Regions from separate parts of the Pantoea sp. ABR1s genome, predicted to be linked through region 3. Evidence: predicted binding sites of a transcription regulator. Region 3 holds the regulator's gene; each other region holds the start of a gene.

What was found. Region 3 encodes sigma-54, which starts transcription at its own class of promoters, with help from an activator protein. Its sites were predicted from a motif close to GTTGGCACANNTTTCGCTNT; they were not measured.
Region 1: the regulator sigma-54 is predicted to act here: its motif matches at 8,003-8,022, upstream of ACXKZD_RS15390 (gamma-glutamyltransferase family protein).
Region 2: the regulator sigma-54 is predicted to act here: its motif matches at 7,269-7,288, upstream of glnK (P-II family nitrogen regulator).

Annotation. Positions count from the first base shown of each region.
Region 1 is NZ_CM173823.1:3,240,520-3,250,771, reverse strand. It holds gene dnaQ (DNA polymerase III subunit epsilon) at 1-11, shown strand, start outside; tRNA gene ACXKZD_RS15430 (tRNA-Asp) at 146-222, shown strand; gene ACXKZD_RS15425 (NCS1 family nucleobase:cation symporter-1) at 272-1,780, opposite strand; gene ACXKZD_RS15420 (GntR family transcriptional regulator) at 1,925-2,647, shown strand; gene hpxA (allantoin racemase) at 2,644-3,375, shown strand; gene puuE (allantoinase PuuE) at 3,408-4,361, shown strand; gene hpxZ (oxalurate catabolism protein HpxZ) at 4,412-4,792, opposite strand; gene ACXKZD_RS15400 (AtzE family amidohydrolase) at 4,792-6,189, opposite strand; gene hpxX (oxalurate catabolism protein HpxX) at 6,186-6,368, opposite strand; gene ACXKZD_RS15390 (gamma-glutamyltransferase family protein) at 6,381-7,967, opposite strand; gene hpxU (MurR/RpiR family transcriptional regulator HpxU) at 8,106-8,945, shown strand; gene ACXKZD_RS15380 (transporter substrate-binding domain-containing protein) at 9,138-9,923, shown strand; gene ACXKZD_RS15375 (amino acid ABC transporter permease) at 9,934-10,252, shown strand, end outside.
Region 2 is NZ_CM173823.1:3,093,097-3,103,348, reverse strand. It holds gene ACXKZD_RS14715 (SgrR family transcriptional regulator) at 1-958, opposite strand, end outside; gene cof (HMP-PP phosphatase) at 1,051-1,872, shown strand; gene ACXKZD_RS14705 (PLP-dependent cysteine synthase family protein) at 1,907-2,941, opposite strand; gene ACXKZD_RS14700 (Lrp/AsnC family transcriptional regulator) at 3,059-3,520, shown strand; gene ACXKZD_RS14695 (SmdA family multidrug ABC transporter permease/ATP-binding protein) at 3,545-5,314, shown strand; gene ACXKZD_RS14690 (SmdB family multidrug efflux ABC transporter permease/ATP-binding protein) at 5,307-7,082, shown strand; gene glnK (P-II family nitrogen regulator) at 7,340-7,678, shown strand; gene amtB (ammonium transporter AmtB) at 7,713-8,999, shown strand; gene tesB (acyl-CoA thioesterase II) at 9,052-9,915, opposite strand; gene ACXKZD_RS14670 (YbaY family lipoprotein) at 10,106-10,252, shown strand, end outside.
Region 3 is NZ_CM173823.1:3,673,358-3,683,609, reverse strand. It holds gene arcB (aerobic respiration two-component sensor histidine kinase ArcB) at 1-2,083, shown strand, start outside; gene mtgA (monofunctional biosynthetic peptidoglycan transglycosylase) at 2,972-3,691, shown strand; gene npr (PTS phosphocarrier protein NPr) at 3,695-3,967, opposite strand; gene rapZ (RNase adapter RapZ) at 3,964-4,818, opposite strand; gene ptsN (PTS IIA-like nitrogen regulatory protein PtsN) at 4,866-5,345, opposite strand; gene hpf (ribosome hibernation promoting factor) at 5,498-5,785, opposite strand; gene rpoN (RNA polymerase factor sigma-54) at 5,807-7,240, opposite strand; gene lptB (LPS export ABC transporter ATP-binding protein) at 7,289-8,014, opposite strand; gene lptA (lipopolysaccharide ABC transporter substrate-binding protein LptA) at 8,020-8,571, opposite strand; gene lptC (LPS export ABC transporter periplasmic protein LptC) at 8,546-9,118, opposite strand; gene kdsC (3-deoxy-manno-octulosonate-8-phosphatase KdsC) at 9,115-9,681, opposite strand; gene kdsD (arabinose-5-phosphate isomerase KdsD) at 9,695-10,252, opposite strand, start outside.

The DNA of each region.
Region 1 (10,252 bases), 430 kb from region 3:
GGCGCGGCTGAATTACGCATTTTTGTGGATAAAATCAACGGCAAGCTGAAAAAAACAGCAAACGATTTGTTCGCCTGGAAAAAGCGTTGACGTCGCAACAGGCTGCCATTACTATGCGCCTCGTTCCCGACGGGGAACAAAGCGCGGAGCGGTAGTTCAGTTGGTTAGAATACCTGCCTGTCACGCAGGGGGTCGCGGGTTCGAGCCCCGTCCGTTCCGCCAATCTCTTTAAAAAAGCCGATTCAGAAATGAATCGGCTTTTTGCTGTCTGCTATTCAGCGGCGGCCTGGTTCTTCTGCGGCATCACCTCGCCTTGCCAGCGGGCACCATCCTCCGCCTCACGATCTTCACGGGCAATAAAGCGATAGCAGCCTGCCGCCAGACCGGCACCAATAAACCAGCTGAAGTTCGCCACCTGATGCAGGGAAGGGATAAAGCTAATCACCAGGCAAATCGCCACCGATGGCAGCAGCGCGCCAATCGCTTTAGGGTTAAAGCCACCGCGATACCAGTAACGGCCTGCTGGCGTATCGTTAAACAGATCGTCGACCGAGATACGTCCACGTTTAATCAGATAGAAATCGGTCAGCAAAATCCCGAACAGCGGCCCGATAAACGATCCCAGCACATCCAGCGTGTAGTGAATCAGCTCTGGAGACTGGAACAGATTCCACGGCGTTAACAGCACCGACCCCACCGCAGCGATCATCCCGCCGGTACGGAAACTGATTTTCTGCGGTGAACAGTTAGAGAAGTCAAAAGCGGGTGAGACGAAGTTCGCCACGATATTGATACCGATGGTGGCGGTAATCATGGTCAGCAATCCAATCGCGACCGCCAGATCGTTGCCGACCATGCTTACGGTTTCGATGGGATCGGTAATCATTTTGCCAAACAGCGACTGGGTGCCCGACACAATCACTACGGTCACCACCGAGAACAGCAGAAAGTTAAACGGCAGTCCCCAGCGGTTGCCGCGACGGATCTCTGACATGCTTTTGCCGTAGCGTGAGAAGTCACCGAAGTTCAGCAGCGGCCCGGAGAAGTAAGAGACCACCAGCGCCGTCGCCGTAATCATCTGCCACGTCTGCTCGCCTGCGGTAAGCGATTTGCTGGCGAGGGTAAACGAGATCCCATCGAAGCCGGTCTTGTATACAATCCAGCCCGCCAGCGCGACCATCACCACATAGACCGCCGGTCCGGCGACATCAATAAACCGTTTGATGGCGTTCATGCCATGCCAGAACACCATCGCCTGCAATAACCACATAATGCCGAAGCAGCACCAGCCCAGCAGCGACAGACCAAGCCAGTGCGGCACGGTCATCGACGTCAGCGACGGCGCGAACTTCAGCAGCACCAGCATCAGCGCATTCGCCGCCAGATAGGTCTGGATGCCATACCAGGCGAACGCGATCAGGCCGCGTATCACCGCCGGGATATTGGCACCAAACACCCCAAATGCCTGACGGCAGATCACCGCATAGGGGACGCCCGCCATCTGGCTCGGTTTCGCCACCAGATTCGCACAGATCTGCACGATGCAGATCCCCGCCAGCAGGCAGAGCAGCACCTGCCAGCTGGCTAATCCCAGCGTGAAGAAGCTGGCCGCCACCACATAGCCGCCCATGCTGTGCACATCCGACATCCAGAAAGAAAAAATGTTGTACCACGACCAGTTCTGATCGCGAGTCGGTGCCAGGTCGTCGTTACAGAGTCGTGGGCTGTAACGGGCGTTGGCTTCAGAGGCCGTGCTGGCCACCGTTGATTGATTTGGCATGAAACCTGCTCCTCTACCCGAGAGTGGAATGAATAATCTGGTAAAGCGGTATTGCAGGATCCAGGCCAGATCTCTTTTCTTGTATACAATATTTATTTTTCACGTATACGATATGTGGCGTACAGCAAGCGACCGGAGCGGGTAATGACGAGTAAAACAGGACAGCGAGACGCCACCAGGCTGCAGGATAAAGATGAAGGGATTTACCAGGCATTGATGAACGCCATTGTTGAGCATCAGCTGCCGCCGGGCAGTAAATTGCCGGAAGAGGCGCTTTCCGGGGTCTTTGGCGTGAGCCGCACCGGCATCCGCAAAGTGCTGCAACGCCTCGCGGCGGTGCAAATGGTCACTCTGACGCCCAAACGTGGTGCGCAGGTCTCCACGCCCGGCGTTGAAGAGGCGCGGGATATCTTCTCAACCCGCAGTTTAATGGAGTGCGCTAATCTGCCAGTGGTCCTGGCCCATTTGCAGCCCCCGCATCTGGTGGCGCTGGAGCAGCTCATCGCGCAGGAGAATCAGGCGCACGCCGATCATGATGGCCCGGCAGCCATCCGGCTGTCAGCGGCCTTTCATATTCAGTTACAGGCGATCTCCGGGAATCAGGTGCTCACCGGCATGGTGACCAGTCTGACGCAGCGATCATCGCTGGTGATCGCCGCCTATGGCGCACCCTGGCAGCGTGGCTGCCGCTGTGACGATCATGCGAATCTGCTTCAGTTACTGCGCGCGCGTGCGCTGCAGCCGCTGACGCAGGCGCTACAGCATCACTTCGAGCACATCGTCTCCAGCCTGCACTTTGAGCGCAGCGGGGAAACGCTGCCCGACTTTTCCCGACTGTTTGCCGCAGGCTCTGGAGCGGCCTCATGAGCCTGATTCAGGTTATTAACCCTAATACCAGCCTGGCGATGACCGAAACTATCGGTCAGGCCGCGCGTGCGGTCGCCGCACCGGGCACCGAAATTCTGGCTGTTTCGCCGTCGCAGGGCGTGCCTTCCATTGAAGGGCACTTCGATGAGGCGATCGCCGCCATCGGCGTACTGGAGCAGATTAAACTGGGCAGAGCGCAGGGCGTCAGCGGCCACGTCATTGCCTGCTTTGGCGATCCGGGTTTGCTGGCGGCACGCGAGCTGGCCAGCGGACCGGTGATCGGCATCGCGGAAGCGGCGATGCATACCGCCACGCTGCTGGCGACGCGTTTCTCCATTGTCACCACGCTGCCGCGCACCCTGGTGATTGCGCGTCATCTGCTGCAGCAGTATGGCTTTACCCATCACTGTGCCGCGCTGCATGCCATCGATCTGCCGGTACTGGCGCTGGAGGATGGCAGCGGCCTGGCGCAGGAAAAAGTGCGGCAGCGCTGCATTCAGGCGAAGCGGGAAGATGGCAGCGGGGCGATTGTGCTGGGCTGTGGCGGAATGGCGACGCTGGCCGGGGAGCTGACCCGGGAGCTGGGACTGCCAGTCATCGATGGCGTCAGCGCGGCGGTGAAGATGGTGGAGTCGCTGGTGGCGCTTGGTTTTGGCACCAGCAAACATGGTGATCTGGCCTGGCCTTTGCAGAAACCTCTCTCAGGTGCGTTTCAGCATCTAAACTAACGGAACTTTCCCGAATCAAAACAGGTGGAGTGATGACTGACGCTGCAGAGAAGAAAGAGTACAGCTTTAACAAAAACTATCCGCGCGATTTAATCGGTTATGGCGCTCATCCGCCGCACGCCGCCTGGCCCAACAACGCCCGTGTGGCGGTGCAGTTTGTTCTGAACTACGAAGAGGGCGCAGAAAACAGCGTGCTGCACGGCGACACCGGCTCAGAGCAGTTCCTCTCCGACATCATCGGGGCAGCGAGCTATCCCGATCGCCACATGTCGATGGAGTCGCTGTATGAGTACGGCTCACGCGCCGGTTTCTGGCGTATCCACAACGAATTCCAGAAACGCGGTCTGCCGTTAACGGTTTTCGGCGTGGCGATGGCGCTGGCGCGTCATCCGGAAGTCGTCGAGGCGATTAAACAGGCTGACTACGATGTGGTCAGTCACGGCTGGCGCTGGATCCACTATCAGGGCATGGATGCAAAAACCGAACGCCAGCATATGCAGCAGGCGGTCGATGTGCTGGTTGATCTGTTTGGTAAAGCGCCGACCGGCTGGTACACCGGCCGCGACAGCCCGAATACCCGGCGGCTGGTGGTGGAGCAGGGCGGTTTTAGCTATGACAGTGACTACTACGGCGACGATCTGCCTTTCTGGACCCAGGTCACCTGTCAGGATGGAACGGTTAAACCGCACCTGATTATCCCCTATACCCTGGAGTGCAATGACATGCGCTTTGCCTCGCCGCAGGGATTTAATACCGCGGAACAGTTCTTTACCTATCTGCGCGACAGCTTCGATGTGCTGTATGAAGAGGGCGAAACCGCACCGAAGATGATGTCGATCGGTATGCATTGCCGCCTGCTGGGTCGTCCTGGCAAATTCCGCGCGCTGCAGAATTTTCTCGATCACATCCAGCAGCATGAGGATGTCTGGATCTGTACCCGTCAGCAGATCGCTGACCACTGGATCAACACGCACCCGGCACCTTAAGCCGGTTCCGGCGCTCGGCCCGCGTTGATCGGGCGAAGCGCCGGACGATGTCAGCTCATCAGGCTGACCTGCGCCGCCACGATGCACCAGCCGTGGGGCATGCGTACCCAGGTCTGCTGCTGACGGCCAATTTTATCGCTGCCGGTGCGGGTAAATTCGGTGCTGCAGACCGCATAATCCTCGCCAAAGGTGGTGATCACGGTGTTTCGCAGCGTCCGGTTCAGCCCGGCTGAAGGACGCGCGGCGCGGAAGGCCCGAATCTCATCAATGCCATACAGATTCTCACCTGCGCCGAGGCGCACGGTTCGCGGGTCGTGCCAGAACAACGCATCCAGTTCGGCCACGTCATTGCTGACCAGCGCCTGCTCGTAGCGGTAAAACTGCGCCGTCACCTCGGTGACCACCTGCGGTAAATTAATCTCTCTGTTCATCAGGCTCCAGCCATATTGATTTGCGGTATCGTGATGCCGCGTTGTTCCAGTGCCCAGGCGGCACGTAACACCGCCTCTTCATTAAATGGACGGGCGATAAGCTGTAATCCAATCGGCAGACCGCTTCGGGTCGCCAGCGGCACGGTACAGACCGGCAATCCCAGGAAGGAGATCGGCTGCGTCAGCATACCCATGCTCGCCTTAGCGGGCAGCGATTCCCCCTGAATCGACAGGGTCTGCTGACCGATGGTGATCGCGCTGCAGGGTGTCGCCGGCGCTATCAGCACATCAAACCGATCAAAAAGCGGCAACACCTGCTGCTGGAAATGGCGGCGGAAACGCTGCGCCTGCACGTACCAGGCACCTGGCATCATGGCACCGGCCAGCAGACGCTCGCGTGAATTAGGTTCAAACTGCTCAGGCGTCTGGCGCAGGGCGGGCAGATAGTGATTGCCGCCTTCTGCCGCGGTCATGATAAATGCCGCCGAGCGTGCCAGCTCAGCGTCCGGCATCAGCACCTCTTCCTGTGCATCAAGTGCTGCCGCGATCACCGCGACGGCAGCGCGGGCATCCTCATCGCACCAGCGGGCAAAAAAGCCACCCAGTACGCCGCAGCGCAAGCCTTCGCTGCTCTGTGACAGCCCCGGTAGCGTCGCGGCCAGCGGGCGATCGGCCTGAAACGCATCGGTGTGGTCTGCGCCCTGCAACAGATCATATACCAGCGCCAGGTCTTCAACCCGCCGCGCCAGAGGACCGATGTGATCGAGGCTGGCGACAAACGGATGGCTGCCGCTGCGTGATAACCGGCCAAAGGTCGGCTTAAGACCAAAAATACCGCACAGCGACGCGGGCACCCGAATCGAGCCGTTGGTGTCGGTCCCCAGCGAAAAGTGGACCAGACCGGCGGCCACGGCAGCCGCCGAACCGCCTGACGAGCCGCCAGCCACGCGGCTGAGATCGCGCGGATTGTGCGTCGCGCCGTAGTGGCTGTTTTCGGTGGTAAAACCATACGCGTAGGCATCCATGTTCAGCATGCCAGACAGCAGCGCACCAGAGCGACGCAGTTTATCGACAGCAAACGCATCTGCACGTGCCGCCGGCCGGTCGCTGAACAGGCTGGCACCGGCCAGGGTAGTGTGACCCGCCACATCAAACAGGTTTTTTACCGCATACGGGATGCCCGCCAGCGGTGGCAGGGTTTCGCCGCGCTGCCGCTGCGCATCAATCGCACGGGCTTCTTTTAACATGCGCGGCCCGGTCACTTCCGTCCAGGCATTCAGCGCCGGATTGTGCTGCTCAACCGCCTGCAGCGTGCGCTTTGCCACTTCCAGCGCACTGATTTCACCCTGCTGAATCGCCCGCTGCAGGGTCTGAATCGAAACGTCACCTAATCTCATGCCTGGTATACTCCTGCCACTTCAAGCCGGTCATCCAGCGGAAACGTCATCAGCGGCACGGCCATCTCCGCGATACGCGACAGCTGGATCAGCAGTTCAGCGCGGCGGGCGTCATCCAGTTCCAGTTGCAGTATCTGCTCCATATGGCCGATGTAGCTGGCCCAGTCGTGTTGATTCATGATTCGCTCCTGTTAAAAACCGGCGGCGCTGCCGTTACTGCGTGGATCGCTTGCGCCCTCAAACATGCCGTTGCTGTGGCGCACAATGGCGCCCGCATGGCCCACGGATTCGCTGAAGTCCGGCAGCAGCTCCACCTCATGTCCCCACAGACGCAGCATCAATACCGTTTCGTCGTCAAAACGGCCTTCCAGTTTCAGCGAGTCTGATGATTGCCCCCAGGTCCGGCCCAGCAGCCAGCGCGGCGCACTGACCGCCTGTTGTAACGGCAAGCCCTGAATCACATGGCGGGTAAAAATCGCCGCCTGAGTCTGCGGCTGTCCATCCCCACCCATCGCGCCATACACCAGCGTCCGGCCATCTTTCAGCCGTGCGGCGGCGGGATTCAGGGTATGAAACGGTTGCTTACCGGGTGCCAGGGCCAGCAGATGGTCAGGATCGAGGCTGAAAGCGGCGCCGCGGTTCTGCCAGGTGATACCCGTGCCGGGCAGCACCACACCACTGCCAAATTCGTGATAAATGCTCTGAATAAAGGAGACGGCCAGGCCGCTGCTGTCCATCACGCCCATCCAGACCGTATCGCCCGGCCCGCGTCCGTTTCCCCAGGCTGCCGCCTCTCCATCGGTGATCTGGCTGGCGAGTGTGGCAAGGTGATCGCTGTCCAGCAGCGCCTGCAAATCTTCCGTGACGTGACGCGGATCGGTGATGTGTTTGTCGCGCAGTGCAAACGCTTTTTTGGTGGCTTCCACGATACGGTGCACCGTCTGCGCATCGTCAGCCTCCGCCATCTCCAGCCGATCGGTGATGCCCAGGATCGCCAGCGACACCATGCCCTGCGTTGGCGGGGTGATATTCCAGATGTCACCTTCGCTGTGGGAGAGATGCAGCGGCGTCGTGCGGCGGGCGCGATGCTGCTGCAGATCGGCCAGCGTCACCGGCATGCCCAGCGTGGCCATCTCATCGGCCATATGGTGAGCCAGCGGGCCGCGATAAAAGCTGTCGAGCCCCTCTTCAGTAAGCTGGCTCAGGGTGTTAGCCAGTGCGGGCTGGGTAAAACGGCTGCCTGGCTGCGGCACGTTGCCGTCAGGCATAAAGGTGGCGCTGAAGCCGGGCTGATGCTGCAATTCACTGCGGAACGTCGCGGTGGCGGCGCTCTGTGAGGCAGTCACCGGAATACCGTCGGCGGCGTAGCGAATCGCATCGCGCAGCAGACGTGCCAGCGGCAGCGGTGGGGTGCCCATCTCAGCCGAGAGATTCAGTGCCTCCTGCCAGCCGCTGACCGTACCGGCCACGGTCAGCGCCGCTTTCGGCCCGCGATGCGGAATCTTAGGGTGATCGGCGTAGAAATCGTGATGAGCCAGCGAACCGGCTGCGCCGCTGGCGTCGATAGCGACAGGATCGCCGCCGGGCGGCAGAATCAGCCAGAAACCATCACCGCCCAGTCCATTCATATGCGGGTAGACCACGGCGATGGTCGCGGCAGCGGCCACCATCGCTTCAATGGCATTACCGCCATCACGCAGTACCGCGAGCGCGCTTTCACTCGCCAGATGGTGTGGCGTCACCGCCATCCCCTGCGGGGCCATATTGCTTTGAATCATCTTTTTCTCGTTATCCGGGGGACAGAACCGATAACAAAGCAAGAGCTGTTCCAGTTTTCACCCTGAGCTGACAATGCGCCGCTTAACCTGGCGCAAATTGTGCTAGCTTCTGCTGAAACAAAAGTTACAGGACGGGTTATGAAACAGCTTGATGAACGACTCAGGAGTCACTATTCCCAGCTCTCTCCGCAGGAGCAGCGCATTGCCGACTTCGTGTTTGACCACTTCGATGACCTGATCAGCTACAACAGTGCCGAGCTGGCGCGGCTCAGTGGCGTGTCGAAAGCCACGGTCAGCCGGCTGTTTAAGCGTCTGGGCTATGAAAAATACAAGGATATGCGTGATGAGTTACGCATCCTGCGCCAGAGCGGCATGCCGCTGACCGACAACCGGGATGCGGTGCAGGGCAATACACTGCTGGCGCGACACTACAAGCAGGAGATGGCTAACCTGACGCAGTGGGTGAACAGTCTGGATGCCCGGCACTTTAATGAGGTTATCCAGCAGCTGGCGCAGGCAAAACGCGTCTTTATCATCGGCATGCGCAACGCCTATCCGGTGGCACTGCATCTGCGACAGCAGCTGGTGCAGGCGCGTTCGCAGGTACATATCCTGCCGCAGCCGGGCCAGACGCTGGCTGAGGAGCTGGTGGATATTACGCCGGAGGATATGGTGGTCGTGATGGCCTTCCGTCGTCGTCCCCGCATCATTCGCCCGCTGATGCAGCAGTTGCAGGCGGCCGGTATCCCGCTGCTGGCGCTGTGTGAGCCGCAGGCGCAGACGGTGATTGCGCTGGCGCGCTGGCAGCTCTGTACGCCGCTGGACAGCGTTTCCGCCTTCGACAGTTATGGCTCCGCCATGAGTCTGGTTAACCTGATTGCCAATGCACTGCTGCATGAAATGCTGGCACAGGGACGCCAGCGCATTCATCAGATCGCCGACCTTTACCAGCAGTTTGACGAGCTGGAGCACCGCTAAAAGGCACCGTTTTGGTGCTTTGCCCCATTTCAGAACAGACCTTCCCCCGGCGTAGTCGTCCCGATTACGCCAGATTTCAGCTGAATGCTTTGCCGCTTAACCCTTTTTCTGTGGCCGTCCGGATTGGCACATTAGTTGCAGATTGCATCTCAAAGAATCTTTTGTTTCACGTTAATCTCACCGGGGTGCATAATGAAAAAAGTTTTGATGGCGGTTGCGACAGCGGCATTACTGATGGCACAAGCGGGAAGCGCGCTGGCCGATCAACTGCAGGACATCCAGAAACGCGGCGTCATTCGCATCGCCGTGCCGCAGGATTTCCCGCCGTTTGGCTCGGTTGGCACCGATCTGCAGCCGCAGGGGTATGACATCGACACGGCCAGATACCTGGCAAAGCAGATGAAACTTAAGTTGCAGCTGGTGCCGGTCAGCAGTGCCAACCGCGTGCCTTATCTGCAAACCGACAAGGTCGACCTGGTCATCTCCAGCATGGGTAAAAATGCCGAGCGGGAAAAAGTGATCGACTTCACCCGCGCCTATGCGCCGTTCTTCCTGGGTGTATTCGGGCCGAAAGGCGATGAAATCAAAGCGGCGTCTGCCCTGAGCGGCAAATCGATTGGCGTAACACGTGGTGCAGTAGAGGACATGGTGCTCAGTGACGTTGCGCCGAAAGATGCACAGGTGAAACGCTACGAAGATAACAACACTACCTTGTCTGCGTATCTCTCCGGTCAGGTGCAGTATGTGGCGACCGGCAACCTGGTGGTCGCCGCCATTGCCCGTCAGAATCCGGCTAAAGCGCCGGTGGCGCAGTTTATGCTGAAAGATTCTCCCTGCTATATCGGCCTGAAGAAAGATCAGCCGGCACTGAAAGCGAAAGTGAATGCGCTGATTGAGCAGGGCATCAAAGATGGCACCCTGAATAAACTGTCAGAAGAGTGGCTGAAAGCGCCGCTGCCCGCCAACCTCGGCGCCTGAGGAAAGATTCATGACCGGGCAACTTAACTTTCCCGCCCTGTGGCCCTACTGGCCGGAGCTGCTCTCCGGTCTTTGGGTCACCATTCAGCTGACGGTGCTGGCGACTACCGGTGGTGTGGCGCTCGGCATTGCGGGCGCGGCGCTGCGCAGTGGCAGACCCAGCTGGATGAGCCGCCTGTGGGGCATCTATGTCGAGCTGATCCGCAACACGCCGTTTGTGGTGCAACTGTTCTTTATCGTTTTCGGTCTGCCTGCGCTGGGGCTGAAACTCACTGCTGGCGAGGCGGCGCTGTTGGCGATGCTGATCAACCTTGGGGCATATAGCACCG
Region 2 (10,252 bases), 580 kb from region 3:
TCGCAATCTGCACCGGATGACGACAGCTGCTGCCGAGAGCGGGATCAAACAGCTGAGGGGTAATCCAGTACTCTACTGCCTGCAGCAGAGGGCGCTGCAGATGCCAGCGCGCGTGACTTTCAATCCTGACCAGCTCGGTGCTGAAGTGCCTGAGTTTCCACGGCCCGCTGCCCGTGGCGAGATCGATGGGATGGGGCAGCAGGCACAACAAGTGGGCGAGCCGATGGGGCAGCCAGAAATCAGGGCGTCGCAGTACGAAACGCACCGCAAGCGGATGGGGCGCATCCACGCTGACCACATCGGCCAGTAACATACTGACGCGCCTATCCCGCAACAGCTGGTGGAACTGCGCCACCAGTTGTGCGGCCTGCACAGGTTCGTCGTTGTGCCACATCAGCTGAGGCCGTAACCAGAATAACCAGCCAGATGACGCCTCGTCATGTTGCCAGTGATGCGCCAGATCGCCGACCGGCTCATCCTGCTCAAAGCGAGTCAGACCGGAATAGATCTGGCGAGCCAGGTGCTGCTCGGCCCGACCGGTAATCTGGCGCGGCTCTGTGCTCTCCATCGGACGATAGTAGGGGATGCGCAGAACCGGCGTATCGTTCTGCCACTGTCCACCCATTAATGGCCGCAGCATATTGATCAGCCTTTCCGGCGGCAGATCCAGCAGCTGCAAGGCCTCAGCGGCGTCTCCGGCGTCGAGCTGTTGTTGCAGCAACTGCTGCCGTAATTGTTCAGGTGAGCGCAGAAACACTATCTGTCCCTGTTTGCCACGGCCAGGCTCGCCGCGCCAGCTGAGCCAGCCTGCATGCTGCCACTGTGACAGCAACGTGCGCAGATGACGCTCGCTGCAGATACAGTGGCGGGCCATCTCCGCCACGCAGGTTTGCTGTGGGGCGCCCTGACTCTGCTGCCACAGACGCTGGAACTGATTAAGACGGTTAAGCTGGCGCATGTTAAACCCGGAACAGTTTTTTAAAAGTATTCACTATTAGTTCCGCAATTAACAGGCAATAGTGGAGTTCATCTTTCAGCAGGAGGTAAATCATGGTGCGTTTAGCCGCGTTCGATATGGATGGCACATTATTGCTGCCGGATCATCAACTGGGTCAGCAGACGCTGGATAGCCTGCAGGCGTTGCATCTGCGTGGCGTTAATCTGGCGCTAGCGACGGGCCGCCATCTGCTGGAGATGCAGATCTTACGGGAAAAAATGACACTGCCCGCGTGGCTGATTACCGGTAATGGTACCCGTGTACACGACAGGCAGGGCAATCTGATCTTTGCGCGTGATCTGCCCTCTTCGGTCGCCGAAGAGGTGATCCACCGCCGCTGGGATACGCACGCCACCCTGCATGTTTTCAACGATCAGGGGTGGTTTACCGATCACCCACAGCCTGAACTGCTGGTGGCCCATCAGATCAGCGGATTTGGCTATCAGCTGTGCGATCTTAAAAGATTGCCCGCGCATCAGGTGACAAAAATCTGCTTTATCGATCAGCATCAGCGCCTCTGTCAGCTAAAAACAGAGCTGGATGCCGCACTGGGCGAGCAGGCTAACATCTGCTTCTCTGCCGTGGATTGTCTGGAGGTGTTACCCGCCAGCTGCAATAAAGGCAGCGCGCTGGCACTGTTATGTGACCATCTGTCGCTGACCATGGCGGAGTGTATGGCGTTTGGTGATGCGATGAACGATCGCGAGATGCTGGCGCAGGCCGGACAGGGTTTCATCATGGGCAATGCGATGGCGCAGCTGAAAGCCGCGCTACCGCATCTGCCGGTATTAGGGCATTGCGAGACACAGGCGGTGTCTCACTATTTAAATCACTGGCTGGCAACACCCGACCTCGCGTATTCCCCCGAATGCTGAGGATTGCCGTGAACCGGACAGGATGTCCGGTTTTTTATTCCAGCTCGCGCTGCCATGGCGTGATATCGCCAATATGTTTTGCCACCCACTCAGGCTGATAGTAGCTATCGGGATAACGTTCGCCGCTGTCGCACAGCAGTGTCACCAGAGCTCCCTGCTGATTCGCTGCCCGTAGGCGTTTTGCCACCTGCATCATGCCCCAGAAATTGGTGCCGGTAGAGGCGCCAGGCTTGCGTCCCAGAATCTTTTCCAGTTTCAGCATGGCGGCCAGCGTTGCACCATCCGGCACTTTGATCATTTCGTCGATCACGTCTGGCATAAACGACGGCTCCACTCGCGGACGGCCAATTCCTTCGATCATGCTGCCGCGCGCGCTGGTCAGGGTGGCATCACGCTGCTGCCAGTAATCAAAAAACACCGAATGCTGCGGATCAACCACCAGTAGTTTGGTTTCCAGTCCCTGATAACGGATATAGCGGCCCAGCGTGGCTGAGGTGCCGCCCGTGCCCGCACTCATGATTATCGTATGGGGAATCGGATAAGGTTCATGCTCCATCTGACGGAAAATGCTCTCTGCAATATTGTTATTGCCGCGCCAGTCGGTGGCACGTTCAGCATAGGTAAACTGATCCATAAAATGGCCATTGAGCTCCCGTGCCAGCCGTTCAGATTCAGCATAGAGCTGGCAGGGATCTTCAACAAAATGGCACTGTCCGCCATAAAAAGTGATCTGCTCGATTTTACGCTTCGCCGTGCTCGCCGGCATCACCGCAATAAAGGGCAGACCCAGCAGCCTTGCGAAGTACGCCTCAGAAACGGCAGTGCTGCCTGACGAGGCTTCGATAATCGGCGTATCCTGTTTAATCCAGCCGTTGGAGAGGCCGTAGAGGAACAGGGATCGTGCCAGCCGGTGTTTAAGACTGCCACTGGGATGGGTACTTTCATCTTTCAGATAGAACCAGATACCGGGAAAGTCCGCCAGATCGAAACGGATCAAATGGGTCTCAGCCGATCGTTGAAAATCAGCGTTAATTTCGTTGATAGCGTGGCGAATCCAGCAGGTGTGCATCTCAGGTGTCCGGTAAAAAAGTGATGCGGCTATTTTATGGCACGTGCAGGAAAAAGAGATTGCACAATTACCGCTAAAATGGCGGTAATGGAGAAAATGATTCTCCCGGAGCCGCGAATGTTAGATAAAACTGACCTTAAATTGCTCTCACTGCTGCAGCATGACTGCACGCTGTCGCTGCAGGCGCTGGCGGATGCCGTCAACCTCACCACCACACCCTGCTGGAAGCGCCTGAAAAAGCTTGAAGATGATGGCATTATTCGCGCACGGGTGGCGCTGCTGGATGGAGATAAAATCGGACTGTCACTGACGGCGTTTATGTTTGTTAAAACGCAGCAGCACAGCCGCGACTGGTATCAGGCATTTGTCTCGGTGGTGAGCAGCATGCCGGAGGTAATGGCCTTTTACCGTATGGCAGGCGAGTATGATTACCTGCTGCGCATTCAGGTGGCCGACATGAAAAGCTATGATGCTTTCTACAAGCGATTAGTGAATGGGGTGCCTGGCCTGATTGATGTGACATCCAGCTTCGCCATGGAAGAGATTAAATACACCACGGCTTTACCTGTTGCCCCCTGAGGGCCTGAGATTGAGAGCAGCGTTGTGCGATTATTCAGTCAATTAAGTTGGTATTTTCTGCGGGAGTGGCGGCGCTATCTGGGCGCGGTCCTCCTGCTGATTGTTATTGCTATTCTGCAGCTGCTGCCACCGCATGTGGTCGGGGTGATTGTCGATGGCGTGACGCGTGACAACATGAGCACCAGCCGCATCATGATGTGGATTGGGATCATGCTGGCAACGGCAGTGGTGGTCTATCTGCTGCGCTATGTCTGGCGCGTGCTGCTGTTTGGTGCCTCCTACCAGCTGGCGGTTGAGCTGCGCGAAGATTTCTATCGCCAGCTGAGTCGTCAGCAACCGGCATTTTATCTGCGTCACCGCACCGGCGACCTGATTGCGCGCGCCACCAACGACGTGGATCGGGTGGTGTTTGCGGCCGGGGAAGGAGTACTGACGCTGGTCGACTCGCTGGTCATGGGCTGCGTGGTGCTGCTGGTAATGAGCACGCAGATCAGCTGGCAGCTGACGCTGCTTGCGCTGGTGCCGATGCCCATTATGGCCATCGTGATCCATCGCTACGGTAATCAACTGCACCATCGCTTTAAGCTGGCACAGGCCGCCTTCTCCAGTCTTAACGATCAGACGCAGGAGAGCCTGACCAGCATCCGGATGATTAAATCCTTTGGCCTTGAACAGCATCAGTCGCAGCAATTTTCCGATATCGCCCGCGATACCGGTGAAAAAAACCTGCGCGTGGCGCGGGTCGATGCCCGTTTCGATCCCACTATCTATATCGCTATCGGCTTCTCAAACCTGCTGGCGATTGGTGGCGGCAGCTGGCTGGTCTGGCATGGAGAGATGACGCTGGGGCAGCTCACCAGCTTTGTGATGTATCTCGGCCTGATGATCTGGCCGATGCTGGCGCTGGCGTGGATGTTTAATATTGTTGAACGCGGCAGCGCCGCCTGGAGCCGTATCGGCGCGCTGCTGGCGGAAGCACCAGCGGTGGAAGATGGCGATAAGTCACTGCCATCTGAACCGGGCACGCTGCAGGTCGCGATTCGTGCCTTTAACTATCCGGCCAGCGTGGGTCCGGTCTTAAGCGATGTCAGCTTCCAGCTGAAACCCGGCGAGATGCTGGGGCTGTGCGGACCAACCGGCAGTGGCAAAAGTACGCTGCTTAGCCTGATTCAGCGCCACTTTGATATTCAGCAGGGCGACATCCGTTATCATCAGATCCCGCTGCCGCAATTGCGGCTGGACAGCTGGCGCAGCCGTCTGGCCGTGGTCAGCCAGACACCGTTCCTGTTCTCAGACAGCGTGGCGAACAATATTGCGCTGGGAAAACCGGGCGCAACCCAGCAGGAGATTGAGCATGCCGCCACGCTGGCCTGCGTTCATGACGATATCCTGCGTTTGCCGCAGGGCTATGAAACGGAAGTCGGGGAGCGCGGTGTGATGCTGTCGGGTGGGCAGAAGCAGCGTCTTTCGATTGCCCGGGCGCTGCTGCTGAATGCGGAAATCCTGATTCTGGACGACGCGCTTTCCGCGGTCGATGGCCGTACCGAACACGAAATCCTGCATAACCTGCGCATCTGGGGGCAGGGACGCACGCTGATTATCAGCGCGCACCGCTTATCGGCGCTGACGGAAGCCAGTGAAATCCTGGTCCTGCAGCAGGGCAGAGTGGCGCAGCGGGGCGACCACGACGCCCTGACCGGCAGTGCTGGCTGGTATCGGGACATGTACCGTTACCAGCAACTGGAAGCGGCGCTGGATGATGATGAAAATGAGAAAGGAGTGCCGCATGGCTAAGTCTGCACGCTTGTGGCCTACCCTGAAGCGTCTGCTGAGCTACGGTAAGCCGTGGCGTAAATCCCTGTCGCTGGCGGTAGGGATGCTGTGGATCGCTGCCGCGGCGGAAGTGACCGGACCGGTGCTGGTCAGCTACTTTATCGATAACCTGGTGGCGAAACATCAGATGCCCTGGGGAGTGGTCGCCGGACTGGTGGTCAGTTTTATCCTGCTACAGCTGCTGGCCGCCGGGCTGCACTACTGGCAGGCGCTGTTGTTTAACCGAGCCGCTATCGGCGTGGTACAGCGGTTACGCAGTGACGTGATGAATGCCGCACTCTGTCAGCCGCTGAGTGCCTTTGATACCCAGCCGGTCGGGCAGATTATTTCACGCGTGACTAACGACACCGAAGTCATCCGCGATCTCTACGTCACGGTGGTTTCAACCGTGCTGCGCAGTGCCGCACTGGTCGGCGCCATGATGGTGGCGATGTTCAGCCTTGACTGGCGTATGGCGCTGGTGGCGATGATGATCTTCCCGCTGGTACTGGTGGTGATGTTCATCTATCAGCGTTACAGCACGCCCATTGCCCGTCGGGTTCGCAGCTATCTGGCAGACATCAATAATGGCTTTAACGAAGTCATCAGCGGTATGAGCGTGATCCAGCAGTTTCGTCAGCAGGCGCGATTTGGTGAGCGAATGGGCGAAGCAAGCCGCTCTCACTATCTGGCGCGAATGGAAACGCTGCGTCTGGATGGTTTTCTGCTGCGTCCGCTGTTGAGTCTGTTTTCAGCGATGGTGTTGTGTGGGCTGCTGATCCTGTTTAGTTTCTCGATGCCTGGCGTGTTTGAAGTGGGGGTACTCTATGCCTTTATTACCTATCTGGGGCGTCTGAATGAGCCGCTGATTGAGCTGACCACTCAGCAATCGATGCTGCAGCAGGCGGTAGTTTCAGGTGAGCGTATTTTCGAACTGATGGATGCTGCACAGCAGCAGTATGGTGCCGATCAGCAACCGCTGGCTTCAGGTCGTATCACCCTGAACAATCTGAGCTTTGCCTACCGTGAAAACCGCGATGTGCTCAGTGATATCAATCTTGAGGTTGCCCCACGCGAGTTTGTGGCGCTGGTGGGACATACCGGCAGCGGTAAAAGCACGCTGGCGAACCTGTTAATGGGTTACTACCCGGTGACGCGCGGCGAGATCCGCATTGATGATCGACCCATTAGCGACCTGAGCCATGCCGTGCTGCGGCGCGGTATCGCGATGGTGCAGCAGGATCCGGTGGTGCTGGCCGATACGCTGCTGGCGAATGTGCGGCTGGGACGCGACATCAGCGAAGAGGCCGTCTGGACGGTGCTGGAACAGGTGCAGCTGGCTCCGCTGGCGCATGCGTTGCCGGAGGGAATACATACCCGGCTGGGCGAGCAGGGCAATAATCTGTCGGTCGGGCAGAAGCAGCTGCTGGCACTGGCCCGGGTGCTGGTTGATCTGCCGCAGATACTGATCCTCGACGAAGCGACGGCCAATATTGATTCCGGCACCGAGCAGGCTATTCAGCAGACGCTTGAGACGCTGCGCCAGCACAGCACGCTGGTGGTGATTGCTCATCGCCTCTCAACGATTATTGAAGCAGACAAGATTCTTGTGCTGCATCGTGGTCGTGTGGTTGAGCAGGGTACGCATCAGCAACTGCTGGCGATGCAGGGACGTTACTGGCAGATGTATCAGCTGCAGCAGGCAGGTGAAGATCTGGTATCGGGCGTCGCTGTAACAACTGAAGGCTGAGTTGCACCTTTTTTGCGCACCTTTATCAGATTAATCTGTATAAATGCACTCCTTTGACGCCTGAAGCACCAAAGGAGTGCAGCCCTCCGCTGCAATTTCCCCTGTACGGCCTCTCTGTTTCTCATCCTCTTTAAAGCATCCCTTGTCGCGTCTCGCCTGAACAACGTATTACCGTCATTTTCACACTCTGGCACAGGCTTTGCTTATATCCCTGCGTGTCCGTAAACGTTACCTATTTACTCGCTGGAGGGGATCCAATGAAGCTGGTTACCGTCGTAATTAAGCCATTCAAGCTGGAGGATGTACGTGAAGCTTTATCCTCTATCGGCATTCAGGGACTGACCGTCTCCGAAGTGAAAGGTTTTGGCCGTCAGAAGGGCCATGCAGAGCTTTATCGTGGCGCAGAGTACAGCGTGAACTTCCTGCCTAAGGTCAAAATTGATATCGCTATTGCCGACGATCAGTTAGACGAAGTGGTGGATGTCATCAGTAAAGCGGCTTACACCGGCAAAATTGGCGACGGTAAAATTTTCGTAGCTGAACTGCAGCGCGTCATCCGTATTCGTACCGGCGAGACCGACGAAGCCGCTCTGTAATAAAGACTCAGTACTGTGATGGGATGGAATAAAAATGAATAAAATTTTCGCTAAGTTGGGCCTCACCAGCCTGGCACTGTTACCCTCACTCGCAATGGCTGCGCCTGCCGTTGCGGACAAGGCTGATAACGCATTTATGATGATTTGCACCGCGCTGGTGCTGTTTATGTCAATTCCAGGTATCGCGCTGTTTTATGGTGGTTTGATTCGCGGTAAAAACGTGCTGTCGATGCTGACTCAGGTTGCCGTCACCTTCTCACTGGTCTGCGTATTATGGATGGTTTACGGCTATTCACTGGCGTTCAGTGAAGGCAACGCCTTCTTTGGCAGCTTTAACTGGGTGATGCTGAAAAACATTCAGCTGACCGCCGTCATGGGCAGCTTCTATCAATATATTCATGTCGCGTTCCAGGCCTCGTTTGCCTGTATCACGGTGGGCCTGATTGTCGGTGCTATCGCAGAACGCATCCGTTTCTCTGCCGTACTGATTTTTGTCGGCGTCTGGCTGACCCTGGCTTACCTGCCTATCGCGCACATGGTGTGGGCTGGCGGTTTCCTGGCACAGGATGGCGCGCTGGACTTTGCTGGCGGCACCGTGGTGCATATTAACGCCGCTGTCGCCGGTCTGGTGGGCGCTTATCTGGTGGGCAAACGTGCCGGCTTTGGTAAAGAGGCCTTCAAACCACACAACCTGCCAATGGTATTCACCGGCACCGCCATTCTGTATGTCGGCTGGTTCGGTTTCAACGCCGGTTCTGCTTCTGCAGCAAACGAAATCGCGGCGCTGGCCTTCCTGAACACCGTTGTCGCAACAGCGGGCGCCGTGTTGTCATGGACCTTTGGCGAGTGGGCGGTACGTGGTAAGCCTTCGCTGCTGGGTGCCTGTTCAGGCTTTATTGCCGGGCTGGTAGCGATTACGCCTGCCTGTGGTTATGTCGGCGTCGGCGGTGCATTAATTATCGGCCTGGTTGGCGGACTGGCGGGACTGTGGGGCGTGACCACCCTGAAAAAATGGCTGCGCGTGGATGATCCCTGCGATGTGTTCGGCGTGCATGGCGTGTGCGGCATTGTCGGCTGTATCCTGACTGGCGTGTTTGCCTCCTCTTCACTGGGCGGCGTAGGCTACGCAGAGGGGGTCACCATGGGCCATCAGGTCTGGGTACAGCTCTTCAGCGTGGGCCTGACTATCGTCTGGTCGGGCGTTGTCGCCTTCATCGGCTTCAAGCTGGCTGATTTGATTGTCGGTCTGCGCGTTCCGGAAGAGCATGAGCGTGAAGGTCTGGATGTAAACAGCCACGGCGAGAATGCTTATAACCAGTAACGGATGGGCAGTGAAAAGATCAACCGGGGGCGAGGAATCGCCCCCTTTTTTTTTATTCGCTGCGCTGACGCATCACCCCTTCCTGAACCGTTGAGGCCACCAGCACACCCTGCTGATTGTAGAACTCGCCCCGGACAAAACCCCGTGCGCCTGACGCCGAAGTACTGACTACGCTATAGAGCAGCCATTCACTGAAGTCGAACGGGCGGTGGAACCACATTGAGTGGTCGATAGTGGCGACCTGCATGTCCGGCTCTAAAAAGCCTTTGCCGTGCGGCTGGAGCGCGACCGGCAGGAAATTGAGATCGGAAGCATAGCCGAGCAGATACTGATGGATACGCAAATCGTCGGGCAGTGGGCCGGTGGCACGGATCCAGACCTGGCGTTCAGGCTTATCCACATGGCCCCGGAGAGGATTGTGAATCTGTACCGGGCGGATCTCCAGCGGACGCTCAGCAATGAATTTTTCACGTAGCTTTTCTGGCAGCAGATGCGCCATTTTCTGCGCCATCGCCTGTTCAGTTAACAGATTCTCTGGCCCCGCCACCTGTGGCATCGGATTCTGATGTTCAAAGCCGCTTTCCGGTGACTGGAACGAGGCGGTCATATAAAAAATCGGCTGCCCATTCTGAATGGCACTGACCCTACGTGCGCTGAAACTTTTGCCATCACGCAGCGTTTCAACATCGTAAATAATCGCTTTCTGACTATCGCCGGGCCGCAAAAAATAGCTGTGAAAAGAGTGAATAATTCGATCTTCCGCCACAGTTTGCTTTGCGGCATACAGCGCCTGACCCACCACCTGACCGCCAAACACCTGACGAAGGCCAATATCTTCGCTCTGGCCGCGATATAAACCCTCTTCCAGTTTTTCCAGATTTAATAAATTCAGCAGATTTTGCAGTGCCTGACTCATGGCGCATTCCTCAATATAGTGACCTCCTCAGTGTGAAAGATCGGACCAGTTGACGTCAATCAGACTTTCTACATTGTCGGTGCCAGGCAAAATTTCATTTTTGTGCCAACATTAAGGACATACGGCGAGTGAAGCGCTGTAAGCAGGATTCGCTGCCGACAATCATTTTGATCAAATGGAGACGACATCAATGAAACTCAGGCATGTGTTCAGTGGAGTAGTTATGGCGGTTGCTGTTGTAGGATGCGCCGACAAGAGTAAACCCGTGCCAACGCCAACTCTGGGTTCTGCAGTTGCAGGACAGACGGCGGCGATTGCGCAGCCTAACGTAAGTGGT
Region 3 (10,252 bases):
GCAACGCCTGGCACGGCTGGTGGATAAGCTGGAAGAGATGCGTACCCGCGATCTGGAACTCAATCAGCAGATGAAAGAGACCATTACGCAGCTGAATCAGGAGATCAGCGATCGTAAAAAGGCGGAACTGGCACGCGAACAGGTGATGGATAAGCTGCGTGAAGAGGTAACGCGTCGTGAGCAGGCACAGATTGAGCTGGAACAGCAATCCTCCTTCCTGCGCTCCTTCCTGGATGCCTCGCCTGACCTGGTGTTCTATCGCAACATCGATAAACAGTTCTCCGGCTGCAACCGTGCAATGGAGCTGCTGACCGGCAAAAGCGAAAAGCAGCTGATTGGCCTGACGCCGCGCGATATCTATGATGATGAAGCGGCCACTAAGGTGCTGGAAACGGACGAAAAGGTATTCCGCCACAACGTCTCGCTGACCTATGAACAGTGGCTGCAATATCCCGACGGACGCAAAGCCTGCTTCGAGATCCGTAAAGTGCCTTACTACGACCGCGTGGGTAAGCGCAGCGGATTGATGGGCTTTGGCCGCGATATAACCGAACGTAAGCGCTACCAGGACGCGTTAGAGAACGCCAGCCGTGAGAAGACCACCTTTATCTCTACGATCAGCCACGAGCTTCGTACGCCGCTTAATGGCATTGTCGGCCTGAGCCGCATCCTGCTGGACACCGACCTTAATCAGGAACAGCTGAAATACCTGAAAACCATCCACGTCTCTGCCATCACGCTGGGCAACATCTTTAATGATGTGATTGAGGTGGACAAAATCGAGCGCCGTAAAGTACAGCTGGATAATCAGCCGCTCGACTTCACCGGTTTCCTGGCCGATTTAGAAAACCTCTCTGGCCTGCTGGCTCAGCCGAAAGGGCTGAAGTTTGTGCTCGCGCCGCAACTGCCGCTGCCGCATATGATCTCGACCGATGGAACGCGTCTGCGCCAGATTCTGTGGAACCTGATTGGTAACGCCGTGAAGTTCACCCAGCAGGGCGAGATCGTGGTGCGGGTAACCTATGAGCAGGACGAGACGCTGCGCTTTGAGGTGCAGGACTCCGGCATGGGTATCCGTCAGGAGGAGCAGGACAAGATCTTCGCTATGTATTATCAGGTCAAAGATCAGCATGGTGGTAAACCGGCTACCGGTACCGGCATCGGACTGGCAGTATCACGCCGCCTGGCGCAGGCGATGGGCGGTGATATCCGCGTGCACAGTGCGCCGGGACAGGGTTCCTGCTTCACCGTAGAGATTAAAGCGCCACGCATTGCTGAAGAGGTGGAGGATGAAGGCGTGGACGACAGCCTGCCACTGCCTGCGCTGCACGTGCTGCTGGTTGAAGATATTGAGCTCAATGTGATTGTGGCGCGCTCGGTACTGGAGAAGCTGGGCTGCAGTGTAGAGGTCGCCATGACCGGCAGCGAGGCGCTGGCGATGTTTGACCCGCTGGAGTTTGACCTGGTGCTGCTGGACATTCAGCTGCCCGATATGACCGGGCTGGATGTCTCACGTGCGATTCGCCAGCACTACCAGGGAACGCATCTGCCCCCGCTGGTTGCTCTTACCGCCAATGTTCTCAAAGACAAAAAAGAGTACTTCGATGCGGGAATGGATGACGTGCTCAGCAAACCGCTGGCAGTGCCGGCACTCACTGCGATGATTAAAAAGTACTGGGATTATCAGGCAGAACCGGAAAAGGAGATCGCTGATGTCAGCGATGACAAAACCCGGATGCTGCTGGATGTCGCGATGCTCGAACAGTATATCGAGCTGGTTGGTCCCAGCCTGATTACCCAAAGCCTGACGATGTTTGAAAAGATGATGCCGGACTACCTTGCGGTGCTGGAGTCGAATCTGATGGCGCGCGATCAGAAAGGCATTGCTGAAGAGGGACACAAAATCAAAGGGGCGGCGGGTTCGGTCGGGCTGCAGCGTTTGCAGATGCTGGCGAAACAGATTCAGAGTCCGGAGTTACCGGCGTGGTGGGACAATGTGGGTGAATGGATTGATGAGCTGAAGCATGAATGGCGACACGATGTGCAGGTATTACGCGACTGGGTGGCAGAGCAGGATAAGTGATACCCCGGAAAAAAATGACCCCAGCCGAGGCCGGGGTGCGCGAAATACTGCGCCAACACCAGGGAAATCATTGCGGCCGCTATGATTTGAATAATTAATGCAGCCGCAGGGTATTGGTTAACACTGTCATCACCTTAGCAAATTCATCTTCTCAGGCGACAAGATTCATTAAAATTTGTGATATTGAGCAGCGTTTAAATACAGAAAACATTAATTTGGCAACACAGTCAAGTAAGGAATTAATTTCTGTGCTGTGTTGCTGCTATTTTAATCAGTTTTACGCTTTTTCGTGTAGTTTTAATGCTGCCGGGCAGGGAAACTGAGGCTGAGCAGCACCAAAGTGAGCCGCCGTTAACATTTGCCTTTTGAGTGAGGCTAACGCGCTGATATTGCAAGCGCGCTGCCTGAAATGACACGAATTATCCAAAACGATTTGGAATGATAAAAAAGAATCTAAAAGTTTGTCCTTCTGTCGTTCTGCTATCAGGGTTATTACTGGAAGGAAATAGTGCCATTCTGGCAACCCGTGACGCCATTAAGCGCTGCTTATTTATCCGTTATAACGATAATTCTGATTAACCTTTGGGCGCGGCAGGATTAAGAAAATAATAACAGTTAAGCATAGTAAATGATTCATGCGGGCGCTTATTACTCATTATTAAGTGTTTATCTGGAAAGATGCTAAGCAATGGCAATGAATGGAACCGATTCCTTTTTTGCGGAAGTACTTGAACTATTTCGAACTGTTGCAGCATGTTGATGCAAAATGATTGAATAAAGTCTGGAAACAGCCTGTCAGTTTTCAGCGATAATCGTAAAAAGGCTACTTTTTTAGCAGTGATTACATGAGTGATTGATTAACGTCTGAAACAAGTGTGGGAAGATTGCATGAACAAGCATAAAGGAAGCGTCGGACAGCGTATCAGACGTATTGTTGGTCGTATCGTACTGGTGTGGCTGGGAATATGGCTGGCGGGCATTCTACTCTTTTCGTTCTTACCCGTGCCGTTCTCAGCGGTGATGGCTGAACGACAGATCGGAGCCTGGTTACGCGGTGATTTTAGTTATGTCGCCCATTCAGACTGGGTCGGCCATGACGAGATTTCGCCCTGGATGGGGCTGGCCGTTATCGCCTCAGAAGATCAAAAGTTTCCCACCCATTGGGGCTTTGATGTGGCGGCGATTGAGTCTGTACTGGATAACAGCGATAGCCGGATGCGTGGGGCGTCCACGCTGTCTCAACAGACGGCGAAGAATCTGTTCCTCTGGGATGGTCGCAGCTGGGTGCGTAAAGGTCTGGAAGCGGGTCTGACGGTAGGAATTGAAACGGTCTGGACGAAGCGGCGTATTTTAACCGTCTATCTCAATATTGCGGAGTTCGGGCCCGGCATCTTTGGCGTTGAGGCGGCTTCTCAGCGTTATTTCCATAAGCCTGCCAGCCGGCTGACCGCAGCAGATGCCGCCTTACTGGCAGCGGTGCTGCCTAATCCGATACGTTATCGTGCTGCTGCACCCTCAGGCTATGTCAGAGAGCGGCAGCAGTGGATACTGCGTCAGATGCGCCAGCTTGGCGGGGAAGGCTTCCTGCAGCGTAATCAGCTCGATTAAGCGTTAATCTTCATCGAAACCCGCTTCAAATAACTCAATGACCGCTGCCAGCGCCGGAATCTCCTCCGGGCCGCTGGCTTCAATCTCAATGTGGCCGCCTTTTGCCGAGTCGAGCATCAGCAGCGCAATCACGCTGCTGGCTTCGGCTTCAGTGCCCGCTTCATTGCGCAGTAATACTTCGGCATCAAAGCTCTGCACCAGCTCAAATAACTTCATCGCCGGACGTGCATGCATGCCCAGCTTATTTTTGATTTCTACAGTTTGTCTGACGGTCATGATTTGCGCTTTTCCAGCGTACGATGGCGTGACTGCACATTCTTACCCCGTGAACGGAAGTAATCTGCCAGCTGTTCTGCAATATAGACTGAGCGGTGTTTACCGCCGGTGCAGCCAATCGCCACGGTAAGATAGCTACGGTTATTGGTCTCCAGCATCGGCAGCCAGAGTTCAAGGTAGCTGCGCGTCTGGTAGATAAAATTATGCACTTCAGTGTGGCGATCAAGGAAGGCCGCCACAGGACGATCGAGGCCGGTCATCGGGCGCAGTTTGGGATCCCAGTGGGGGTTGGGCAGAAAGCGCACGTCAAATACATAGTCAGCGTCAATCGGAATGCCATGCTTGAAGCCAAACGACTCAAACACCATGGTCAGCTCACGTTCACGCTTGCCCAGCAGGCGGGTACGCAGCATCTCTGCCAGCTCGTGCACCGACATCTCTGAGGTGTCGATGATCAGATCGGCACGCGAACGAAGTGGCTCCAGCAGATCGCTCTCTTCATCAATCGCGCTCTCCAGCGAGAGGTTTTTGCTGGAGAGGGGATGCAGACGGCGCGTATCGCTGTAACGACGAATCAGGGTGTTGCGATCGGCGTCGAGAAACAGCAGCTGAGGGGAAAATGTATCAGGCAGATTATTCAGTGCGGTTTCAAAAATTTCCGGGGATTCGGGCATATTACGCACGTCGATGCTGACCGCCGCCGAAATATTGCGCTCAGCCAGCGAGTTAGCTAACTCAGGCAGCAGCACGACCGGCAGGTTATCAACGCAGTAGAACCCCATATCTTCCAGCGCACGGAGCGCCACTGACTTCCCCGAGCCTGAACGACCGCTAACGATCATCAGCACCATGACCTTCTCTCCCGTTTTAAAACCGGCACCCGGCCGGTAAAGACGCGTTACTGATCCGACTGGACTTCCGTAATAATGGCATAGAGCTCTTCATCACTCTGCGCTGCGCGCAGACGACGGCAAACCGTTTTATCTGCCAGACGCTTTGCCACCAGTGACAGGGTGTGCAGATGTGTTTTGCACTGGTCAGCCGGGACCAGTAAGGCAAACAACAGATCGACCGGCTGGTTGTCGACGGCATCAAACGCAATCGGCTGTTCGAGGCTGATAAACACCCCAACCGCGCGCAGCGTATCCTCTTCCAGCTTGCCGTGCGGGATGGCTATCCCGTTACCAATACCGGTACTGCCCATGCGTTCGCGGGTCAGGATCGCTTCGAAAAGCGTCTGGTGCGGCAGGTTGAGCTGCTTAGCGGCCAGTTCGCTGATGATTTCCAGCGCACGTTTTTTGCTCTGGCAGTGGACGCCGCTGCGGGTGCAGTCTGGCGAAAGCACTGTGCTCAATTCCAGTGTGAGATCGTTGTTCATTATCGTTTCACTTGCGTGTTCACCAGGCCATTCACCGCCAGCGCGTATTGACGCGTGTGACAAACGGCGCCTGCTCAGATGACAAAACGGGGCGGATTATCCGCCCCATCCTGTCGGCTCTGCGCGCCAGGCGCGCGTCGCTAGCGTGAAGGTTAGTGTTTTTTCAGTTTATCTTTGTGTTTGGTCAGCTGACGGGTGAGCTTATCGATCAGTCCGTCAATGGCCGCATACATATCTTCCGCTTCGGATGTGGCGTGCAGCTCGCCACCATTCACGTGTAGTGTTGCGTCAGCCACCTGCGTGACTTTCTCAACCTTCAGGACAATATAGACCTGATTGATATGTTCAAAATAGTGTTCCAGTTTGGCAAATTTACCGTTGACGAATTCACGCAGAGGTGGAGTGATTTCAACGTGTTGCCCGGTCAGGTTCAGCTGCATAGGTCTTCCTTCTCATTTCTTTCAAACCAGTTGTTTACGCTGGTTCGATGGCGGGATGGATAAAGACTCACGATATTTGGCGACGGTACGCCGTGCCACCATGATCCCCTGATCAGATAACATGGAGGTCAGTTTACTGTCGCTCAAGGGTTTGGCTGGATTTTCCGCCGAAATTAATTTTTTCACCAGGGCACGAATCGCGGTAGAGGAGGCTTCACCGCCACCTTCGGTATTCACGTGACTGGAGAAAAAGTACTTCAGTTCAAAAATGCCACGCGGGCTGTGCAGATACTTCTGCGTGGTAACGCGGGAGATGGTCGATTCGTGCATCTCAACGGCCTGGGCGATATCCGCCAGCACCATCGGGCGCATAAATTCTTCACCCTGCTCGAAAAAGGCCTGCTGCTGCTCAACAATACAGCGCGTCACTTTCAGCAGGGTATCATTGCGGCTTTCCAGGCTCTTAATCAGCCAGCGGGCTTCCTGTAGATTACTGCGAATGAACTGGCTGTCGCTGTCGTTCCGCGTCGCGCCGCTCATTGCCGCATAGTGCTGATTGATCTTCAGACGTGGCACGCTATCGGCATTGAGTTCAACCGTCCAGCGGCTGCCGATCTTACGCACCAGCACATCGGGAATGACATATTCTGGTTCGCCGGTGTTGATCGACTGACCCGGACGCGGGTCCAGCGACTGAATCAGCAGCATCGCCTCTTTCAGCACCTCTTCTTTGAGGCGTGTGACCCGCATCAGGCTGCGGAAGTCGTGGTTTGCCAGCAGATCGAGATGTTCGCTGACGATCAGACGCGCCTCTGCCAGCATCGGCGTTTCGGGCGCATATTGTGAAAGCTGCACCAGCAGGCAGTCACGCAGGTCGCGCGCGCCAACACCAATCGGGTCAAAGCGCTGGATGCGTTTCAGCACCGCTTCAACTTCATCCGCTTCGAGCTCATCATCGCCGATGCTGTCAAGGATCTCCTCAAGCGAAACGGTGAGATACCCGGTGTCATCAATAGCATCGACAATAGAGGTGGCAATGGCGCGATCGGTATCGCTGAACGGCGTCAGTCCGACCTGCCACATCAGATAATCCTGCAGCGACTGGGTTGTTTCGCCCTGATAAACCGGTAACTCATCATCCTGGTAATCGGTGCCGGTGCCGGAAGGCGTACCCGCGGTGTAGATCTCATCCCAGGTCGCATCCAGCGGCAGTTCATCAGGCATCTCTTTCTGCTCAAGCGCTTCGCGTGTATCCAGCGCCTCGGCCTCTGAAGACTCCCGTGAATCGATCTCTTCATGCAGGTCAGTCTGCTCAAGCAGCGGATTACTTTCCAGCGCAAGCTGAAGCTCCTGCTGGAGTTCAAGCGTAGAGAGTTGCAGCAGGCGAATCGCCTGTTGCAATTGCGGAGTCATTGCCAGCTGTTGGCTGAACCTGAGTTGTAAACCTTGCTTCATAGACAGGATGATCGTTCCCAGGTAAACATCGGTATTAACGACACCTTATCAGAGTCTGAACTCTTCACCCAAATAAACCCGCTTAACCTGCTCATCCGCAAGAATTTCATTCGGTGTGCCGTGTGCGATCAGGTGCCCCTGGCTGACGATATAAGCCCGCTCACAGACCGCTAACGTTTCGCGTACGTTATGGTCGGTAATCAGCACACCGAGGCCGCTGTCACGCAGATGCTCAATGATCTTCTTAATATCGATAACGGAGATGGGGTCAACACCGGCAAAAGGTTCATCCAGCAGTATAAATTTAGGATTAGCCGCCAGCGCCCGCGCAATCTCAACACGACGTCGCTCACCACCCGAAAGTGCCTGGCCCATGCTGTCGCGCAGGTGCTCAATGTGAAACTCTTCCATCAGCTCACGAGCACGATCCTGGCGTTGCTCTTCGGTCAGGTCGTCACGGATCTGCAAGACCGCCATCAGGTTATCGTAGACGCTGAGGCGACGGAAGATCGATGCCTCCTGCGGCAGATAGCCGATGCCACGACGCGCACGGGCATGCAGCGGCAGGATGCTGATATCTTCATCATCAATAATAATGCGGCCAGCGTCACGCGGCACAATGCCCACTACCATGTAAAAGGTGGTGGTTTTACCTGCACCGTTCGGGCCCAGCAGGCCGACAATCTCTCCGGATTTGACCTGCAGGCTGACATCTTCTACCACGCGACGGCCCTTATATGCCTTCGCCAGGTTTTCTGCGATTAATGTGGCCATAGCTATCAGTTACTCTTCTTTCCGCTGTTGGACGAACCTTTGTCCTGAAGTTGCGACGGCACCAGTACAGTCGTGACGCGCTTGTTCTGACCCTGACTGAAAGCCTGCATTTTCTGCTCTTTCACCAGGTAGGTAATACGATCGCCTTTGATGTTGCTGTCCTGCTGCTCAATGAACGCATTGCCGGTCAGTTCAACGAAATCATTAGCCAGTTCATAGTGCAGTTTTGCGGCATGGCCTTGCACCGGCTTACCGCTGTCCTGCATCTGATAGAAGGTGGCGGGATTACCGTAGGCATCAACGATGGTTTTCTTGCTGTCGCCGCCCGGACGGGTCACCACGACTTTATCTGCCGTGATTTTAATTGAGCCCTGCGTCACGATGACATTGCCGGTAAAGGTCGCGACATTGCCTTGCAAATCCAGCGCCTGATTCTGCGAGTCAATATTGACGGGCTTGTCCGAGTCACCGGTCAGAGCCAGCGCCGGAACGCTGGTTGCCAGCAGCATGCTGGCCAGTAAAAGCTTCAGGCTATTTTTGTTCATTTTGAATTTCATAAGAGGTTTTGACCTTCTCGATTAACTCGGCGTTTTTTGTCCGTAAATTGCCGCGCATTTTCATGCCGGTGGAGTTAAAACTGCGGCCATACAATGTCACCTGGTCATCAGAGGTAACATCCTGAGTGACAAGGTTAATCTGGGCGTTATCGGTTTTGATCCGCTCAAGCTGAGAATCCTGCGTCAGCGTATTCAGCTCAACATGGCCATACAGGTAAAGCATACGATCTTTGGTGAGCTTTGCTTTATCCGCGCGTAACGTCCAGGTAGGGATTTTGTTCTCATCAAAGGTGGTCATGACCGGATTGTCGAACCAGCTCAGTTCATCATCCGAAAAATAGGTCACTTTGTCAGAGACCAGTTTATATGACAGCGCGCCCTGCGGGTTATAAACCACAGTGTGTGAATCAGCACTGGTATAGGTCGGTGACTGACTGTCCGTGCCGACTGGCGTGCCATCGTCATCCTGGTTAGTAAGATTCCAGCCGATCAAAACCAGTGCAATCAAGGTCAGAATCAGCGTTATCCAACGCCTGCTTTTACTCATACTGATTGCCCTTTGGCATCCTCAAATTTGTTCTGCGCCATTAAGATCAGGTCACATACTTCGCGAACTGCACCGCGTCCACCGGCAATCCGCGTGACATAATGCGCGCGCGGCAACAGGATCGGATGTGCATCCGCCACCGCCACGCTTAAACCCACTTTCGCCATAACCGGCCAGTCGATCAGATCGTCACCAATGTAGGCGACCTGGTCGTCGGAAAGAGACAGTTTATCCAGAAGTTCACGATAGGCCAAAAGCTTATCCGATTGTCCCTGATAAAGATGACGGATGCCGAGCGTTTTGCAGCGATCTTCCATCAGACGGGCATTGCGGCCGGTAATAATAGCCACTTCCACATCGGAGGTCAGCAAACAGCGAACGCCGTAACCGTCCCGCACGTTGAATGCCTTCAGCTCTTCGCCATTATTCCCCATGTAGATCACTCCGTCGGACATCACGCCATCGACATCGCAGATCAGCAGACGAATCCTGCTGGCGCGCGCCATAACGTCAGCGCTGACCGGGCCGTAGCAGGTTTCAATCGGGTGGGTTGCCTGTTGCATTTTCTCTTCCTGTTCAGACTACGCCAGCGCGCAGCATGTCATGCATATGTACCACACCGAGCAGATGGTCGTCATCGGCCACCAGAATCGAGGTAATGTTTTTGGTCTGCATCAGGTTCAGGGCTTCCACTGCCAGCATATTAGGCCGGACGCGGATGCCACCTGGCGTCATCACTTCCCCGATGGTGGCGCGCTGGAAATCGATGCCCATATCAAAGATGCGGCGCAGGTCACCATCGGTAAAGATACCTTCAATTTTCATCAGGTCGTCGACGATCACCGTCAGCCCCAGATTTTTGCGGGTAATCTCCAGCAGCGCATCGCGCAGCGAGGCGTCCCGTGTGACGTGCGGCAGTTCATCGCCACTGTGCATGATATCAGCCACATGCAGCAGCAGTTTACGGCCCAGCGCACCGCCAGGATGGGACAAAGCAAAGTCTTCGGCGGTGAAGCCGCGCGCTTCCAGCAGCGAAACCGCCAGCGCGTCACCCATCACCAGCGTGGCCGTGGTGCTGGTGGTCGGTGCCAGACCCAGCGGGCAGGCTTCCTGCGGAACATGGACACACAGATG